One region of the Metabacillus sp. cB07 genome, then DNA from elsewhere that is predicted to be linked to it. Evidence: riboswitches for the same ligand, from Rfam matches in the RefSeq annotation. Region 1 holds a riboswitch; the other holds the start of a gene.
The links. A riboswitch is a leader RNA that binds a small molecule or an ion and turns the genes downstream of it on or off. The one in region 1 is predicted to bind thiamine pyrophosphate.
Positions count from the first base shown of each region.

Region 2: it holds a riboswitch for thiamine pyrophosphate, as region 1 does, so the genes downstream of both, JOJ89_RS16960 (thiamine-binding protein) here and tenA (thiaminase II) in region 1, are expected to answer to the same signal.

Region 1 is NZ_CP069296.1:1,031,050-1,037,554, forward strand. Features, by position in the region: gene mgtE (magnesium transporter) at 1-104, shown strand, start outside; gene JOJ89_RS05145 (monovalent cation:proton antiporter family protein) at 127-1,980, shown strand; TPP riboswitch at 2,063-2,171, shown strand; gene tenA (thiaminase II) at 2,239-2,925, shown strand; gene JOJ89_RS05155 (thiamine phosphate synthase) at 2,922-3,542, shown strand; gene thiO (glycine oxidase ThiO) at 3,526-4,638, shown strand; gene thiS (sulfur carrier protein ThiS) at 4,635-4,838, shown strand; gene JOJ89_RS05170 (thiazole synthase) at 4,842-5,609, shown strand; gene JOJ89_RS05175 (MoeB/ThiF family adenylyltransferase) at 5,610-6,505, shown strand, end outside.
Region 2 is NZ_CP069296.1:3,293,614-3,300,118, forward strand. Features, by position in the region: gene JOJ89_RS16945 (ABC transporter ATP-binding protein) at 1-199, opposite strand, end outside; gene JOJ89_RS16950 (ABC transporter substrate-binding protein) at 201-1,202, opposite strand; gene JOJ89_RS16955 (ABC transporter permease) at 1,217-2,002, opposite strand; gene JOJ89_RS16960 (thiamine-binding protein) at 1,977-2,270, opposite strand; TPP riboswitch at 2,364-2,475, opposite strand; TPP riboswitch at 2,617-2,717, shown strand; gene thiT (energy-coupled thiamine transporter ThiT) at 2,823-3,395, shown strand; gene JOJ89_RS16970 (hypothetical protein) at 3,488-3,676, shown strand; gene JOJ89_RS16975 (NAD-dependent epimerase/dehydratase family protein) at 4,125-4,994, opposite strand; gene JOJ89_RS16980 (GNAT family N-acetyltransferase) at 5,021-5,542, opposite strand; gene JOJ89_RS16985 (peptidase MA family metallohydrolase) at 5,659-6,505, shown strand, end outside.

The sequences.
Region 1 (6,505 bases):
ACCCGGCCGTTGCATCAGGCCCTTTTATTACGACGATTAATGATATTATTTCCATCCTTATTTATTTTGGAATGGCCACTATGTTTATGCAGTACTTAATTTAACTACAGAAATGAGGGAAAAACCTTGCACGGAGCTTCTTTTTCATCACTTGTCATTGTCCTTCTTGCAGCTTTTATCACTCCGCTCATCCTGCACCGCTTTAAAATAAAGGTGATGCCGGTCGTTGTAGCAGAAATTATTATCGGGATTGTGATCGGCAAAAGCGGGTTTGACCTTGTTCAGCAGGATATGTGGCTTGAAACTCTGTCTATGCTCGGATTTATTTTTCTCATGTTTCTGAGCGGTCTTGAAATTGATTTCACAGCGTTTATCGGCGGCAGGAAGAAAGAGGTGCTGCCATCCGGAAAAGAGGCGCCGAATACATTCGTGGTCTCTTTACTCGTATTTGCCGGCATCTTTATTCTTTCCCTGCTGCTCTCTTATCTGTTTGTCCTGATCGGATTTATAGAAAATGCATTCCTGATGACGCTGATCATCTCGACCATTTCACTCGGTGTGGTCGTGCCGACGCTTAAGGATGCAGGCATCATGAAGTCGAACATCGGGCAGATTATCCTTCTTGTCGCCGTCATTGCGGACTTGGTGACAATGATTCTGCTTGCAGTTTTTGCTTCCATTTACGGCGGGGAAAATACGAATATGTGGCTGATGCTCATTTTGTTCGGAGCTGGTGTCGCCCTTTACTTTATAGGCAAAACCTTTCAGAGCAGATCCTTTATTGAAACGCTCTCTAAAGGCACGATTCAAATTGGGACAAGAGCTGTTTTCACACTCATTATTGTTCTTGTTGCGCTTTCAGAAACGATTGGTGCAGAAAACATTCTCGGTGCCTTTTTAGCAGGCGTGCTCGTATCTCTTCTTTCCCCGAATAAAGAAATGGTTCAGAAGATGGACTCGTTCGGGTACGGATTTCTGATCCCGATTTTCTTTGTCATGGTTGGAGTGGACCTTGATATTTGGTCGCTTTTTAAGGACCCTAAAATCCTGATGCTGATTCCGCTCTTATTTATAGCGCTTCTCATTTCAAAAATTGTGCCGATTTACCTTTTGAAAAGATGGTACGATACGAAAACGACTCTTGCTGCCGGTTTTTTGCTCACATCCACTCTGTCGCTTGTTATCGCCGCAGCGACGATTGGAGAACGTGTCAATGTCATTGACTCGCAGATGTCCGGAGCTCTCATTCTGACGGCCGTTCTGACAAGCATCTTTACGCCGATTGGATTTAAAAAGCTTTTCCCTGAAAAACTCGGTTCAAAGAAAAAGCTGAAGGTTGCTTTCATAGGAGCCAATCAAATGACGCTTCCGGTAACGAGAGAACTGAATCCGAATCTGTATGAAACAATCATCTATCATACGCATGTTGATAAAAACGAACAGCAGATTGCCGAATCTCTTTTTCAAATTGAAGAGCTGGACGATTATTCGATTGAGACGCTTCAGGATAAAGGTGTATTTGATTCGGACATCCTTATTGCAGCAACTGGCGATGAGGATGCGAATGCGGAAATTGCCCTGATGGCAAAAGAGCTTGAGGTCGAAAGGGTCATTGCAAGTATTGCTTCGCCTCTGCTTGATGAGCAGCTGAAAGCAAAGAACATTGACGTGTTCTCTGTTCTGCTCTCGACCAAAACCCTGCTCAGAGCCCTGATCGAAGCGCCGGGCATCATGAAAATCCTGACGCACAGCGAATCTGCCCTTTATCAAATCAAAATGAACAACAGACGCTATGATGGAATGGTTCTCAGAAGCTTCCCGTTTACCGGAGACGTCATTTTTGTCCGGATCTTCCGGGAGAATGAGTCGATTGTTCCTCACGGCGATACGGAGCTGAAACGGGGAGATCTGCTGATTTTAACGGGATCATCCGAATATATCGATGAACTGAGGCAGGAGCTTGAGTTTCACAAAAATTAAGCAGAAATTTCCTGCAAAAGCCTTGAAAGATATTTTTATCGTGGTATGATGGGCATGTAAAACATTCAGAAAATTTTATACGATGAACCGCTAGGGGAGCCCTTCATAAGGGCTGAGATCGGAGTGTGACTCCGAGACCCTCAGAACCTGATCTGGTTAACACCAGCGTAGGGAAGTGGTGTAAGGGTCTATTTCATACACCACTTTTCTATGCGAAAAGTGGTTTTTTGCTGTTTAAAAAGAAAAGGAGGATACGTCATGCAATTTTCAAAAGAATGCAGGGAGTACGCAAATGAATGGTGGGAAGGGAGCTTTCACCATCCTTTTGTTAAAGGAATCGGTGACGGGACGCTGTCAAAAGAAAAGTTCAAATTTTATGTGATGCAGGATTCCTATTACTTGACTCATTTTGCCAAAGTGCAGGCGTTTGCCGGTGCCGTGGCTCCTGATCTGCATACAACGTTCAGAATGTCCGTTCATTCTCAGGGGACCTATGAGGCAGAACTTTCCCTTCATCAGCAGTTTTCAAAAATGCTCGGGATAACAGAGAAAGAACGCGCGGAATTTAAGCCGGCGCCTACAGCTTATGCTTATACATCTCATATGTACCGCGCGGTCGCGACTGGAAATCTTGGTGAAATCATAGCTGCTCTGCTGCCTTGCTACTGGCTTTATTACGAAGTAGGAGAGCGCCTGAAGGACTGCAAGCCAGGAGATGCCGTTTATGAAAAATGGATTGAGACCTACCATGGCGACTGGTTTAAAGAGCTTGTTCTTGAACAGGTGAACCGTTTTGATGAGCTGGCTGAAAAAGCAAGCGCTCATGAGCGGATGATGATGAAAGAACATTTTCTGATCAGCTCTATGTATGAATACCGCTTTTGGGATATGGCTGAAAACCTTGAAGCGTGGGGCCGTGCAGATTCTCTGCAGCTGCAAAAATGAAGCTGCACCTTGTAACGGATGGAAAGCATTCTTCAGATTCGCTGATTTCAATCCTCGCAGACGTACATAGATATGCGGATGCCATCCATATAAGAGAAAAAGACAGGTCAGCCGGCGAACTGGCGGAACTTGTGGAGATTCTTGCGCGCAAGGGTGTTCCAAAATCAAAGCTGATCATGAACGGCAGGGTGGATGCGGCCGTGCGCTCGGGACTGGCAAAAGTGCAGCTTCCGGCACATGGGCTGCCTGTAAAGTTTGTTAAAGAGCACTACCCTTACCTCGGCGCAGGATGTTCGGTTCATTCAGTAAAAGAGGCAATAGATCGGGAGAAGGATGGGGCAGACTGGCTGATTGCCGGACATGTATTTCAGACAGATTCAAAAAACGGCCTTGAGCCGAAAGGAATTTCATTTCTTCAAACAATTTGCGAATCTGTATCCATCCCTGTCTATGCAATTGGAGGAGTCGCTCCTGATGTGCTGCCGGAACTGAAAAAGCTGAAAGTCGCAGGAGCAGCGGTCATGTCCTACGTGTTTTCAGCAGACAAACCTGTGGATGCGGCAAAAGAGCTTGCACGAAAGCTGAAAGGAGGAACGGCTGATGAAGACATTCTATGATGCCGGCATCGTCGGGGGAGGAGTCATCGGCCTGATGTCTGCCTATTTTCTGTCAAAGGCAGGCCGTAAAGTAGCCATATTTGAAAAAGGAAAGATTGGCTGCGGGGCATCTTCCGCTGCAGCAGGCATGCTTGGTGCTCATACAGAAACGGAAAAAGCAGATGCGTTTTTCCGTTTTGCAGAAGAGAGCGGGGCTCTTTATCCCGTGCTTGCAGCCGAATTGCTTGAAGAAACAGGCATAGACATTCAGCTCGTTTATAATGGGATGCTCAAACTTGCCATGACGGCTGAGGAAGCTGTTTCCCTAAAAGACAGAGCCTTGAATGAACCGGATGTTGAGTGGCTCTCAAGGGAGTCTGTCCTGAAGAAAGAAAAGAACCTGACAGAGTATCTGCAAGGAGGACTGTTCATTGCAAAAGACGGCCAGGTTTCCCCTCCCGCTCTTTGCCGGGCGCTGGCAAGGGCGGTACAGATAAACGGAGGAACCATATTTGAAGGAGCTGCAGCCGGACGCATGCGCGCAGAGCCTTCGCATTATGAGATTTCCGCTGCAGGAGAGATTCATTTTTGTGAAGCTCTTGTCATTACTGGCGGGACATGGAGCGGCCAGCTGTTTGAGGAATTAGGCATCTCAGTTCCTGTTCACCCTGTTAAAGGCGAATGTCTATCAGTCATGCCGGATGGTTTCCGTTTAGAGTCAACCGTTTTTCATGACAGCTGTTACCTTGTTCCGAAGTCTGACGGGAGCATCGTCATCGGTGCGACGATGGAGGAGGGGAATTGGAGGGCAGAGTCTACAATACAAGGGATGGCTTCTTTGATGGAGAAGGCTGTTTCCATTATGCCGTGCATGAAAAAGAGTGTTTTTCAAAAAGCCTGGGCCGGACTGAGACCGGCAGCGCGAGATGCGAAACCATACATTTTTAAGCATGAAGGCATGAAAAATCTTTATGCCGCAACAGGACATTACCGGAACGGCATTCTGCTTGCGCCTAAAACAGGCGAAATGGTCAGGGATTTGATTTTGAGCCGTCAGGTCAAGCCTGAATATGCAAGAGAGTTTGGATTAAATCGGGGTACAGAGGTGAAATCATGAAAATCAAATTGAACGGCAGCACAGCTGAACTGGATCCGCACATAAAGACAATGGAAGATCTTCTGGCATTTTATCAGCTGAGCCATAAAACGGTCATGATTGAACATAACGAAACAATCCTAGATAAGAAAAGCTATGACAGCGTGATATTAAAAGATGGTGATGTTCTTGAAATGGTTCATTTTGTAGGAGGAGGATGACACATGTTGAAAATTGCAGGGAAGACGTTTAGATCACGGCTGCTTCTTGGAACAGGCAAATATCCGTCTTTTGACATTCAAAAGAAAGCGGCTGAAGTTTCAGAAGCGGAGATCCTGACGTTTGCTGTCCGCAGGATGAATATATTCGAGCCGTCTCAGCCGGACTTGCTAGAGAAGCTTGATTTGACGGCATACACACTTCTCCCGAATACGGCAGGCGCCAAAACGGCCGGGGAAGCGGTCCGGATTGCAAAGCTCGCTAAAGCTTCAGGTCTGTGTGATATGATAAAAGTAGAAGTGATTGGGTGCTGGAAAACACTCCTGCCGGATCCTGTGGAAACGCTTAAAGCAAGCGCGGAACTCGTAAAAGAAGGATTTATCGTTCTTCCTTACACGTCGGATGATGTTGTACTTGCCAGAAGACTTGAAGAGACAGGTGTCCACGCCATCATGCCCGGAGCATCGCCAATTGGATCAGGGCAGGGAATCATCAACCCTCTCAATCTCTCATTTATTATCGAACAGACTGACTTGCCGGTTATTGTTGACGCAGGAATCGGTTCTGCAGCTGATGCAGCGAAAGCGATGGAGCTTGGCGCTGACGGCGTGCTGCTGAACACGGCTGTATCCGGAGCATCAGATCCCGTGAAGATGGCCAAAGCCATGAAGCTTGCGGTCGAAGCGGGAAGACTGAGTTATGAAGCAGGCCGTATTCCTGTTAAATCTTATGCTGTTGCAAGCAGTCCTGAAGAAGGAATGATCACAACTTAAATGGAACGGTACTCAAGACAGCAATTATTCGCCCCTATTGGGGAAGAAGGCCAGAAAAAAATCATAAACAGCCATGTGCTCGTCATTGGAGCAGGTGCCCTCGGCACAGCTAACGCTGAAATGCTGGTACGGGGCGGAGCCGGAAAAGTGACGATTGTAGACCGTGACTACGTCGAGTGGAGCAACCTTCAGCGCCAGCAGCTCTATACAGAGCAGGATGCAAAAGATCGGATTCCAAAAGCCGCAGCTGCTGAACGGAGACTTGCCTCCATAAATAGTGAGGTAATAGTCAGAGGCATTATTGAAGATATAACGTCTGCTTCCATCTTTGATTATTGTCATGATGCGGATATGATCGTGGATGCGACGGATAACTTTGAAACCCGCATGCTGATCAACGATGCTGCTTTGAAGCAGGGAATTCCCTGGGTTTACGGGGCATGTGTCGGAAGCTACGGGCTGACCTATACGCTCCTGCCGGGGGAAGGCCCCTGTCTGAACTGCCTGCTCAAGCAGATTCCTATGGAAGGCCAGACGTGTGATACAGCGGGAATCATCAGCCCTGCCGTTCAAATGACGGCAGCTTACCAGACCGCAGAAGTGTTTAAGTGGCTGACAGGAGAAAAATCAGCGATGAGGAGAGAGATTCTTTCCTTTGATGTCTGGCGGAATCAGTTCAGCAAAATCAGTGTTGCCAAAGTGAAAAATTCATCGTGTCCTTCGTGCGGAGAAAATCCGGTCTATCCATACCTGACCGGGGACAAAAGTGCGAAGACATCCGTTTTATGCGGAAGAGATACCGTTCAGATCAGGCCCGCAGAAGCCCGGAGCCTGGATTTTCAAAGTCTCGCCAAACAGCTGGAACGGGCGGCCCAAAAGATAACGTCCAATCCGTA
Region 2 (6,505 bases), 1.9 Mb from region 1:
TTATGTCTTTCCCCTTGTAATGAACAATTCCGCCGCTTGGCTTATTTACCCCTGCAATGATATCAAGAAGAGTGCTTTTGCCGCACCCGCTCGGACCAATGATGCTGACAAATTCCCCTTTTTCTACTATAAGATCAGATGGAAGCAGGACTGGCTGATCTTTCGAGTAAGTCTTGCTGACTCCTTTTAGTGTCAGCATGCTACTTTTCAGCCTCCGGAAGGAATTCATTTGTATAAGCCTCTGCCGGATCTATGTTTTCTTCAATCAGCTTTTGTTGATACATCCAGTCAGCGTACCGTTCCCAAACTTCTTCTTTTTGAATCCCCCATTGCTTTGCATCACCCTGATACTGCTTGCTGAGCCACTTTTGGCTTTCCTTTGCAAGATCTTTATTTATTTCAGGCACATGCTTAATCAGAATATCTGCCGCTTCAATCGGCTTATCGATGGCAAACTCGTAACCTTTTGCGGTTGCCTGTACAAAAGCCTGTACCGTATCCTTTTCTTTCTTAATCTTTGTCTCGCTTGCAGCGAGTACAGGTGTATAGTAGTTCAATGCTGGATCAAGGTCTTTAAGATAGATGTAATTCAGTTCTATCCCCTTTCTTTTAGCTTCTATCCCGTCCCAGCCCTCAAAGATCCATTGGAAATCCGTATCCCGGCCGATTGATTTAAAGAAATCAGTTGCACCAAGTGTGACATAATCGACTTTGCCAAAATCTGCGTCATCCTGGTTCATAACCGCACGAATCACAGCCTCTTCAGTAGGCGATCCCCATCCGCCGTACCGTTTCCCTTCAAAATCATCAGGCGAGACAATCTCTTCTTCCTTTAATGAAGCGAAAGCAGAAGTATTTTCCTGAATAATGGCCGCAATAGAAACGATCGGCACACCTGCTGACCGCGCATGTGTGATGTTTTCCTGGTGGCTGACCGCAAAATCGACCTCGCCCGATGCAACAATTTGATCTGCGCTGACTCCCTCGCCAGGTTCTACTATCTCAACTTCAAGACCCGCTTCTTTATAGAACCCTTTTTCAATTGCTGCATAAATGCCCGTATGATTTGTATTCGGAAACCAGTCCAGCATGACCTTCACTTTTTTTGCTTCTTCACTTGAGGCATTCTCAGCAGGAGCGCATCCTGTTAAAAGGATGGATGTGCTGAATAATATGACGAGCATTCTCCGCAGTTTTTTCATCGTATTCCTCCATGTCAGTTGTGTTTATTCGCTTTGTACTTCCAGGGCATCGCCGCTCTTGCCAGCAATTCAATGACTGCAAAAATAACCAGACTTAAAGCAACAATGACGATAATGATGGCAAATACCTTTTCTGTTAAAAAAGATTGAGAGGATCTAGTAAGGATAATTCCAAGGCCTTGACTCGCTCCCAGCCATTCTCCGATAACCGCTCCCATTACACTGTATGTTCCGGCTATCTTGAGCCCTGAGAAAAAATACGGCATGGAAGCAGGAATCTTCACCTTCAAGAAGAGCTGACGTTTATTCGCTCCCATGGTCTTCATCAGTTTGATCATATCCCTGTCTGCCTGACTGAATCCGTCTGCAAGATTAATGGCTATCGGAAAAAAGCAGACAAGTGCTGTTACGATGACCTTCGGCAAGATCCCGAATCCAAACCAGATAATCAGCAGAGGTGCCAGTGCAATAATTGGAACGGTCTGTGAAAGGACAAGGAGCGGTTCAACCGCTTTTCTGATCCAGAGGGAAAGGTCAATTAAAATGGCAATGGCCACTCCGGCAGCTGCTGCTATCAGGAGGCCGAGAACAGCTTCAGTAAGCGTCTGCAGAACGTGCACTCCGAGCGTTCCTCTCATTTCAAACAGGGTGATGAAAATGTCTGTAGGTTTTGGCAGGATCCACTTCTCAATTCGAAAAAGCACGACTGCCATCTCCCAGAGTAGAAGAAAAACGGCAAGAACGGCTGCAGGCAGCGCTATTCCTGATATAGATTCAGCGATATTTTTGGAGTTTTTCATCCATCGTTACTCCTTCAGCAGGGCGGTAATGAATTTTGATGTGCGTCATCACTTCACTTGCACCTGCCCCGATACAGGCATCCTGAGCCTGCTTGACAATTTCAAGCAGATGATTGAGTTCCCCCTCCATAACGGTCTCCATCGCGCCGACTTCATATTTGACACCTGACTGCTGCACAACTTCAATGGCTTTGTCGACAATCTCGTATGTATTTCCGTGTGCTGATTTCGGCAGTACTTGAAACGCAAGGTTTACACTGGACATCATGAATTCCTCCCTTTCTTTCTGTGAATCTCTTAGAAAATGCAAAAAAAGGCTGCCGGTTAGGGCAGCCTTAAGCATTCGCAAAGTTCATGGAAAATAGACTCTTTTCCTGTATCCCTCCGCTGGCATTACCCAGATCAGGTTAAAGGGTCGATACAAGAATCAGTATCCTCTCAGCCGAGTTCACTCAGCTCCCCTGCTTCTATAAGATTCATGGAAACTATAGCAAGTTTTACAAGACTTGTAAAGAAAGGAAAAATACTTTCCGCTATTTTCTGAAAAAAAATAGAATTTAGGCTTGTCGAATTTTGCAGTTTCCTGTATAGTAGTGTCTAAATCATATATCGCATTTGACCACTTGGGGAGCCGCCGGCTGAGAGTGAACGTTATGTTCTGACCCGTTGAACCTGTTAAGTTAAAGCTTACGTAGGGATGTGGCGATGGATTCAAGTGATAACCCAACCAAAGCAGTGCGTGGAAACCATCCGACATTCCCCGCATTGCTTTTTTCTATGGAGAAAAGGCCCCGGTCGAATGCCGAAAAGGGGTAAAATCATGCAAACAAATAAGCGCCTGGTTTTTTTATTGGAAGCAGCGATTCTTGCTGCAATTGCCTTTCTTTTAGATTTAGCGACAAGCTTTATCGGCAAAATGCCGCAGGGAGGATCGATTTCACTTGCAATGGTGCCCGTACTGATCATGGGATTTCGCCACGGTCTAAAAGGCGGACTGCTGACAGGCTTTCTCCTCGGCCTGCTGCAGACGGTCATGGGCTATACGACCATTGTCCATCCTGTACAGGGTTTTCTGGATTACTTTGTCGCCTTTACAGCGGTTGGTGCCGGAGGTATTTTTTATAAGCAAATTCAGAACTCTCTCCATTCTTTAAACAAATGGCGCCTGATTCTTTATGTCACACTTGCCGCTTTCCTTGGAAGCTTCCTGAGATTTGCAGCCCACACACTCGCTGGCGCTGTCTTTTTCGCTGAGTTTGCAGGAGATCAGCCGGTGCTCCTCTATTCAGCAGGGTACAACGCATCCTACATGATTCCGACATTTATCATCTGTACGATCATTCTTGTGCTGATGCTGCTGACATCAAAAGCGCTGATCATAAATAGAAAATAGAGAAAAGCACCGGAAATCCGGTGCTTTTTATCATAATCTCTTCTTTTTCAGCATGTATTAGTAGTAATAGATTTCCTATTGGAGGCCATGAAATGAATCTCACATACTCACTCATGCTGTTTGCCTTTTTTCTATCCATCTTTCATTTTCTGTATGGCTACTTTGAAGCGCTGCGGATCAGCGGCGAAGATGGCCCTGTCAGAGGATGGTCGGTTGTTTTTTCATTTCCGCTCGCATTTGTTTTTGCTTATTTTGCAGCGGTTTTTAACCAGCAAATCTGAACAAAAGTGCAAGCGCCAAGGCCCGCTCCGATAGGCAGATAAGAATCCGGCGGAAAAGTCCGGTTCCCGCCTTTTTTGAGGGATTTGTTCTGACAGAGGATCTAGGCGCTGGAGCTTGCCGTTGATAACTTTGTTATGTTATCAACAGCCTTTTATTTTTTATAATTCCTTTAACAAAAAGCAGAACCCGGCAGATGTCTGCCGGGTCTTTTTAATGCCTCTGGCGGGATTCGAACCCGCACTCCTTTCGTAAGCATAGGCTAAGGGGAACACGCTTCCCTACGGATTTTCACCGGCAGGAATTTCACCTGCCTCAGCATAGTTGCTTTTCGGTGCTTCTGAAACCTTTGCCTTGCGACCCGGTTCTACTGTTTTCCGGCGCTCTTCCCTTCTAGAGCTACAGAGGCTTATTAAGAGTCTCTGCCTTCACAGAGACTCCCGCGAGAGTTTACAGCAGCTTTTCTATTAAACTCTCAACATACTCGTTCATGTCCCCAAAAGAATATCCTGTCATTTGTGCTTTTGTCACATCCAGCGTCCAGTCACCCGGAAGACCGTACGGGGAAGCATTTTCTTTTGACACTTCCTCAGTAATGACTGCGGTTTTGTCTGCAGCACTCTCAATCTTGCCGATCAGTTCTCTCAGGGAGAGATTGTCTTCAAACGCTATATTATACGCTCCTGTCAGCTTTTCTTTTCCTATATGTAAAAGAAAACCTGCAGCGTCTTCAGATGAAGTGAAGCTGAAAGAAACATTGTCATTTTTCGCCCCAATGGACTCTTCCCTTTTCACTTTGTCTACATGAAAAAGGAAACGCTCGGTGTAATCATCGGTACCGATGACCAGAGCAGGCCTGACAGCTGCCACCGGCACTTTTGCATTCTGGAACAAATAAGCTTCGGCACCGCGCTTTGCCTCCCGATAGCCGGTCATTCCCCCATATTCTTTGCGGTCTTTAAACGTCGGTTCGAACGAAAGCGGGTTAAAATCCGTTTCCTTTCGTTCTTTGCCGAATTCATAGACGGCCATTGTTGATGTAAAGATATAATGGCCTATTTTACCCTCAAGCGCTTCATAAGCCGTTTGGGCTTCGAGCGGCGAGAAACAGGATTGATCATAGACAGCGTCCCATTGCCTTCCTTCAAAAGCTCTCGTCATTGATTCTTTCTTTTCCCGGTCAATGACAAGACGCTCGACCCCGTCTCCAAAATCATCCCGGGTTCTGCCTCTTGTCGCGACCGTCACAACCACTCCGTTTTCAAGCAGTTTATGAACAAGCCTCTTCCCAAAAAACTGTGTGCCTCCAAGTATTAACACGGTTTTCAATGTATTTCCCTCTCTCATTATGTATTCAGCCGCGCTGTCAATTCCTTCAGATTCCAGCCGAATGCTGTCTCCGGATGATCGGTGCCTTCAATCGCGTACGTATCCTCTCCCACTTTTTCGGGAGAGTACCGTTCATAGAACCCCTTCGACGGGTTGGCATTCATCACCCACAGCATCATTGATTGATAGTTCAGGTTCATCAGATCCTCTGCTGCCGCACGAACCAGGCTCTTACCAACACCTGCGCCTTGTGCTTCTTTCAGAAGATAGATGGCGTATAATTCGCCGTCATAGCCGTATTCCTGAGACCTGGCCGGACCAAATCCCGCAAACCCGACAATTTTGCCCTCTTCATCTTCTGCAACGAATACAGTATCCGGATTTAGATTCCGCCAGATTTTCTCTTTGCTTTCGTAAGTCAGACTATTTAAAAATGAATCTGCTACGATTCCCTTATACGTTGTCCGCCAGCTGTCGACGTGTACAATCGCAATTTGCTTTGCATCTTCTCTGGAAGCTTTTCTGATCAGTACCTTCATTTTCAACACTCCTTGCTGAGGAAATTCGACATCTTTCAATAAAAACCCTGTTTCAAAAGGAGTTTCTTTTTTTGCAGAGAATTAGTTTACTAGACCAAATTAATTGGAGGCCTACAGTGAAAATCGTACTTCATGCCGCCCTGTCCATTTTTTATATCGTGTACTTTACCGCCGTCTTTTACGTTTTGTTTCTCTTTTTAAATATCCCGGGGTCTGTTATTTCCGGCACAATCATATGCCTGCTTCTCCTTGGCCTCTTTATCTATTCCGTCTACGAAATGATTCACAGCAAAGAACGGAATCTTCTTTTTTTCAGAGGGCTGTCAGGAACAATCGCCCTTTCGGTAACAAGCATCAGCCTGATCATTACGCTGTTTTTCGTTGTGCTGATGAACATTATGACCACTCATGTAAATTACCAGAGCATCAGCCCGCGCGAAAAATTCGAATTCCAGGTCAATGCCTTCCTGCCGGTTGATCCTTACCAAGAATACAAAGACAAGGCACTGACAAAAACAATCTCACATTTAACTGTCTTTTACCCGTCACTGAAGAAAAAGGATCTTGAGCTAGTAGAAAATGAATATAAACAGGCAAGAGAAATAAGCACGCGCCTGCTCGGCGAGATTGAGGATCAGCCAATAGACCTTCTTCTCTTAGACGAATCGCCTGACTCTCTGCACGAGCTTGATTATCTGGATTATATGGGTTTCTACGACCACAATAAAAAAACGATGGCTGTTGTCATTCCGGATGAATACAATGCCTCATCTCCTGTTGTGATTGAAACGTTTTACCACGAGTATTCTCATTATTATTTAGAAAAGACACTGGAGAAGCTCAGCATTGAGCCTTACAAAATCCCGATCTGGTTTAATGAAGGACTGGCTGAATATGCGGGGTATAACGGAAAAGAGGTACTCATCCCCCTGCAGACTACCGTTTCTTTCTACGATCTCATCA